Regions from separate parts of the Paenibacillus sp. FSL R5-0345 genome, predicted to be linked through region 1. Evidence: riboswitches for the same ligand, from Rfam matches in the RefSeq annotation. Region 1 holds a riboswitch; the other holds the start of a gene.
What was found. Region 1 has a riboswitch for glycine ahead of R50345_RS29540 (amino acid permease). Riboswitches for the same ligand answer to the same signal wherever they lie in the genome.
Positions count from the first base shown of each region.

Region 1 (3,407 bases):
CGTACAAACGACACCATGCACTCCGCCGATTTCTTTTTGAATCCAGACTGCCGCATCTTCTTTTAATGCGTTTACGGTTTTGTCTGCGCCAAGCTGTTTGGCAAGCTCCATCTTTTCATCTGAAGTGTCGATGGCCACTACATTCATTCCCATTACTTTTGCATATTGTACACCTAGATGACCCAATCCTCCGACGCCGAAAATGGCTACCCATTCACCTGGCTTTACACCTGATACTTTCAAAGCTTTATAGGTCGTAACGCCAGCGCAAAATAAAGGTGCCGCTTCGATGAAACTTAGATTATCAGGAACCTTCACTACATAATCGGCAGCTGCTACACAATATTCTGCATATCCGCCATTTACGGAATATCCGGAATTTTGCTGATCCAGACAAAGGGTCTCTCTTCCTGTGAGACAATATTCGCAATGACCGCAAGCAGAATACAGCCACGGAATTCCTACTCGGTCCCCTACCTTTAAGTGTGTAACTCCTTCACCTATTTCTTCAATAATCCCAACGCCTTCATGTCCGGGAATAAGAGGGAGTTTCGGTTTGACAGGCCAATCGCCATGAGCAGCATGCAAATCAGTATGACACACTCCGCACGCCTGAATGTGGACAAGAATTTCTTTGTGTCCGGGTTTTGGTTTAGGTACGTCTTGTAGTTCTAACTTTTCTTTAAATTGTTTTACTACAGCGGCTTTCATTAGCATACTCCTTTAGCTTTTTGTTTTTCAAAAAGTAGTATGTTCATGAGGCTTACTTTAAATTCTTGAGACTTTTATCACAGATTAACACTCACATCAGAAGTAATATGTTAGAATATCAGAACAGCTTTACTGCGTTACCGCTTTATCAACTTCATAATTCACGAGCTATGATGGCTAAGGATTACACTTTAGCTGGAGCAGCTTCTGGAGAGACTGCGGAATTTCCGCGGCGCCGAAGGGTTCACAATCTCAGGCAAAAGGACAGAAGAGTACGAATATATATTTGTCATGCTGATCGACATCAGTAGGCAAATATTATTTGATATTCTTACGATCTGGGAGATTGGATGACATCCAATCTCTCTTTTTTTATTCCAATTTATTGTACTCACAAGGGGGAACTAGGTATGGCACAACCAGAATTAAAGAGAGAGCTGGCTAATCGGCATGTTCAACTTATTGCTATTGGCGGCACCATCGGTACAGGATTATTCTTGGGATCAGGCAAGGCGATAGAGAAGGCAGGCCCATCCATTATGATCACGTATTTAATCGTGGGTATTGCTGTGTTTTTTGTGATGAGAGCACTGGGAGAGCTCCTATTATCTAAAGCGGGCTATCAATCGTTTACGGATATTGCTGAAGACTACCTTGGATCACGGGTCGCATTCATTACCGGTTGGACCTATTGGTTTTGCTGGATCATGACGGCTATGGCTGATGTCATCGCTGTTGGCGTATATGTACAATATTGGTTTGATATCCCGCAGTGGGTTCCTGCCATCGCCTGTCTAGTCGTGTTATTAGGACTTAATCTATTAACTGTAAAGAGCTTTGGGGAACTCGAATTTTGGTTTGCTTTAATTAAGGTAATTACGATTCTCGCCTTGATTGGTCTTGGGGTCATTTTACTGATCATAGGGTTTAAGACGGATGCAGGATCGGTTACGATACGGAATCTATGGGAGCATGGGGGCTTTTTTCCGAACGGCATATCAGGCTTCTTATTCTCTTTTCAAATGGTTGTATTTGCTTATGTCGGTGTGGAGTTGGTGGGTGTGTCAGCAGCGGAAACAGCGGATCCGGAGAAAAATATCCCGTCTGCAATTAATAAAATTCCTTTACGGATTCTATTTTTCTATGTCGGCGCGCTTTTCGTCCTGCTATGCATTAACCCTTGGACGGAGCTTAGTCCGGCAGAAAGTCCTTTTGTAAAAACCTTTACTTTAGTAGGGATTCCAATTGCCGCAGGGATTATTAATTTTGTTGTACTAACCTCAGCGGCTTCCGCTTGTAATAGTGGGATGTTCTCGACAAGCCGAATTCTCTATAATTTGAGTAGAAATAAGCAGGCATCACCTCATTTGGGCAAACTAAATAAAAACCATGTACCGGGTAACTCGTTATTCATTTCTACAATTGTCATATCTGTAGGAGCTCTTTTAAGTAAACTTATTCCGGAGCAGGCTTTTGGAATCGTGACAACGATTAGCGCCATTTGTTTTATATGGGTGTGGGGAATTGTGCTCATCTGCCATATTAAGTATAAGAAAACCCGGCCAGACTTACAGGCGAAATCCAAATTCAAAGCACCGTTCACACCGGCTATTAATTATATTGTCTTAACCTTGTTCGCTGGAATACTGATCATTATGCTGTTCGCTGGAGAGACACGCCCGGCTTTATTGTGTACTCCGATCTGGTTTATTTTATTATTCATCCTGTATTCGATTAGAGGTAAGAAGGGGAAAAGTAATTAAGCTAGTGTGAGGCAGACATTAAGTAGCGCTACTAGGGGATGCGGGGCTGAAACCAAAGCTAGTGAGCTGAAAATAGCTATGAGGATAATGCAAAAGGACAGCAAGCAGCTGTCCTTTTGACGTTCCACTTTATGAGTCTATTCTTCGCTAGCTAGGTTTGCTTTCTTTTCAATCGTGATCTTGCTCTTCATAGGCATAAATAATGTTATAACAAATGCGGCAATGGATAATATCATCATGAAGTAATAGGCGTCACTCGCCCCTAGAATGGATGCTAGGGATTTAAGGATTTCAGGAGTAGTAGAGGGATTGCTCTGCATCACTGTGGCCGCATGACTTGTTGCCTGCACGGTATAAATTGTAATTACGACAGCAGTACCAATGGCGCCAGCAATTTGAAGAACGGTATTGTTCACTGCTGTACCATGCGTACCTAGTTGTTTGGGCAACGCATTTAGTCCGGCTGTATTGAGTGGCATAGTGATAAAGCTTAATCCAATTCGGAGACCAATGGTACGAATCATTAGATACATATAGGTTGTCGATTGAGATAAATCGGTTACCGCCCACATAGATGGAAAAATAAAGAGTAAACCAATAATGAATAGCGGCTTGGCACCAAAACGGTCGTATAATTTTCCGGTGACGGGCGACATGAACGCATTTACAAGTGCCCCCGGCAGCAAGAGCAATCCTGCATCAAACGCTGTAAAACCACGGCCATTCTGCAGATAAATAGGCAATAAAATCATATCTGCGTACATCATCATCGTGATCAATACGTTAATAAGAGACGTCATCGTAAAGACTTTATTTTTGAAGACAGACAGGTTTAGCAGTGGATCATCAGACTTGATTTGTCTTATACAGAATACAGCCGTTACAGCGATCCCAATCCCTAAGGTCAGAATCACTATTGCATCGTCCCAGCCT
Region 1 is NZ_CP009281.1:6,693,376-6,696,782, reverse strand. It holds gene adhP (alcohol dehydrogenase AdhP) at 1-711, opposite strand, end outside; glycine riboswitch at 909-989, shown strand; gene R50345_RS29540 (amino acid permease) at 1,122-2,474, shown strand; gene R50345_RS29535 (DHA2 family efflux MFS transporter permease subunit) at 2,612-3,407, opposite strand, start outside.

Region 2 (3,407 bases), 480 kb from region 1:
TTCTTTGCAGAACGGAGATCACCCCTTGCTCGTTCGTAAAAAACTAAACTCATTCATCTCAGACACGGACACGAATGACCGCGCAGAAACTAGAGGTCTTCTATGAGACAAAGAGACCGGCGAAAGCGGCGTGTAGAGACTCGGGAAAGCCGCGACCGCTGGATGATTACTTATGCTGATCTAATTACACTTTTGCTTATATTTTTCGTTATATTGTATGCGATGAGCAGCCTGGACACGGACAAATATAATATTGTGACGGGTTCGTTATCCGAGACCTTCAAGTCTGGAAGCACTGTTCTTGACGGTGGGAATGGCATTTTAGATGCCGGGAAGACAACTGAGAGCAGACAGAACAGTGTGGACGGGAATGGTAGGAACGCAGCTGCAACTGCGAGACCGAATGATGGATCTGCTGAACAAACGGAGAACGAAGCACCTTCGGCACGTGAGCTGGCATTTCGAGAACAAGAGGCAAAGCTTGCTGAATTAATGGGTGTGATCACCCAATATGTCGAGGCAAATAATCTCGGAGAACAAATATTTGTTGCTGACAAACCACAAGGGATAGAAATCACCCTCAGTGACCGTTTTCTCTTTGATGCGGGTAAAGCTAATTTGAAATCTCCAGCCTATCCTGCCCTTCAGCAGTTGTCTGGTTTATTCAAAGACATCGGCGCAAAGATTAGCATTGAAGGACATACCGATAATACGCCAGTATCTTCGGCTTCGCACTACAACGACAACTGGGAGCTATCAGGTGCTCGTGCGCTGTCAGTGCTGCGCTTTTTCTTAGATCATGAGGGGTTGAATCCCGACAATTTTCAATACGCGGGTTATGCTGATACCCAGCCCACAGCGGAAAACATATCAGCAGCAGGTAAGCAAAAGAACCGCCGTGTAGAGATCATTGTGCTGCGGCAGCTTCAAGAAGGTGAGTAAGTTTAGAACTAATCAATTATTGATAATTAAGCGTTAAAAATTGCAGCATAATAACAATTCAGAAACTGCTTAAAAACACTACCATAATAGAACCGCCACACTAAATACGGAAAACCTCCCTAATTATTTACTTATTATCTTATTCAGGCGCGTAATTAGGGAATTCCTCCCCGATTATTACTCTTTTTCGTCGGAAATAGTGGTTTTACCGAGAATTTTAAGGAGGAATTCCCTAAAAATCATATTTTCGCGCTAAAAACGTCTAAAATCAGGGAGGTTTTCCCTCATTTCATATCAGTAAATTTGATTCCAAGAAAATTTCCACAATTTCCAACAGAATCGAAGATCTAACACAAAGTTATCCGAAGCTCCCATAAGAAACACCAAACAGCAAGTCCCCAAATCACAGAAACTTGCTGCTACAAAAATCACACGCAATGAAATTAATATACAGTGAAAAACCTTAATTACTCTCCTACCAATGCTCGGTATCCGGCTGCATCAAGCAGACCTTTTACAGCATCGGCATACTCTCCGTCTACTTCAATTTCAAAAATCCAACCTTCGCCATACGGCTTATCATTGATCAGCTCTGGACTTGCTTCTAATCCGTCATTAATCTTGGTAACCGTCCCAGAGACGGGTGAATACAATTCCGATACAGTCTTAACGGATTCGATACTACCTACGCTGTCACCGGCTGAAATGGCCGAGCCCACTTCTGGAAATTCCACAAATACGATATCGCCTAACAAATGCTGAGCATGATCCGTAATCCCAACACGTACTACGCGTCCTTCCACTTGCTGTGCCCACTCATGCTCTTCGCTGTAAAGAAGGTTATCTAAAACTTCACTCATTTCAAGCCGCCTCATTTCCAAATTGGAATTCTAAATTTAGTTATAGCCTAAGTGATCCCAGAGCATAATGTCAATATTACTAACAGTAAAATAAATTTGTCGTTTTTTTGACTTTTTCTTGTTGACAGCGCCCTCCTATACCCGTTTAATGGAGACATACAAGAAGAAACGACGTTGTCGTCTTTTTATAGACGATAACCGTTTCTCGAAGAAATATAAGGATAATGTATAATGTGAAACATATACTTTCTTATATTTGAAACAAATACAGTTGCGGATGATGGCATAGGGAGAGACTGTCTCACTTGAAGACGGCGCCGAAGGAGTAAACCCTAACAGGGTGAATCTCTCAGGCAAAAGGACCTTTGTCGGACGTATCTCTGGAGAGCATCAGACGCAGGGCGAAGGTGCGTCAGGTCACCAACGGGGAAACTTGCAGGTTAGTTACGCAGGGTAACTCTCAGGTACAAAGGACAGAGCAGAAAGCGATTAGTGCATTTATGCATGATTGCTTCTGCCTGTCCTTTTTTCGTATGTAATCAGATCAAGGGGAGTGACGACATGGATGCTTTGAAAAGAACGCCTTTTTATGAGCTCTATTCCGCTTATGCGGAATCCAGATGCATTGATTTTGGCGGCTGGGAGCTGCCAGTACAATTTACAGGTATCGTGAAGGAGCATGAAGCCGTTCGCCAGCAGGCTGGACTGTTCGATGTATCGCATATGGGTGAATTCATGGTGATCGGGAGCGGTGCAGAAGCCTTTTTGCAAAAGATGACGACTAACGCTGTCAGCCGCCTCACCGATGGTGCGGCACAATATACGCTGCTCTGTTATCCAAACGGCGGAGTTGTAGACGATTTACTCGTGTATCGACTAAGCGAGGGTCGTTATATGCTCGTCGTTAATGCCTCCAACATCGATAAGGACTTTCAGTGGCTACAGGAGCATCTGACCTCTGAATTCGGTGAAGTCACACTCACTAATGTCTCCGACGAGACGCTTTTACTTGCCTTGCAAGGTCCGCTGGCAGAGACTATACTCGCGAAAGTTACTGATGCTCCTATCTCAGCCCTCAAGCCTTTCCACTTCATCGAACACGCTACCGTCTGCGGTGTAGAAGTATTGATCTCCCGTACAGGTTATACCGGTGAAGATGGCTTCGAAATCTACGCTTCGCTGGATGGTGCAGGAGCATTATGGAACGGGCTTCTTGCTGCGGGTGCTCCTCATGGATTAACACCTGCTGGCCTGGGCGCACGGGATACCCTGCGTTTTGAAGCGAAATTGCCGCTGTACGGTCAAGAACTGTCAGCTGATATCACGCCGCTTGAAGCAGGATTGCAGTTCTTCGTGAAACTAGACAAAGCAGACTTCATCGGTCGTGATGCGTTAGTGCAGCAAAAAGAAGCCGGTCTTCCCCGCCGCCTTGTCGGCCTGGAAATGATTGATCGAGGTATTCCGCGCTCCCATTACCCCGTCTATGCAGACGGCGTTAAAATCGGAGAGGTCACAACCGGAACACAATCGCCAACGTTGAAGCGTAACTTGGGATTGGCTCTGCTTGATACAGCTTATAGTGAAATAGGCACAGAGGTTTACGTA
Region 2 is NZ_CP009281.1:6,214,177-6,217,583, forward strand. It holds gene R50345_RS27520 (flagellar motor protein) at 1-106, shown strand, start outside; gene R50345_RS27525 (flagellar motor protein MotB) at 103-942, shown strand; gene gcvH (glycine cleavage system protein GcvH) at 1,410-1,802, opposite strand; glycine riboswitch at 2,080-2,177, shown strand; gene gcvT (glycine cleavage system aminomethyltransferase GcvT) at 2,364-3,407, shown strand, end outside.
Region 2: another riboswitch for glycine. It lies ahead of gcvT (glycine cleavage system aminomethyltransferase GcvT); the one in region 1 lies ahead of R50345_RS29540 (amino acid permease).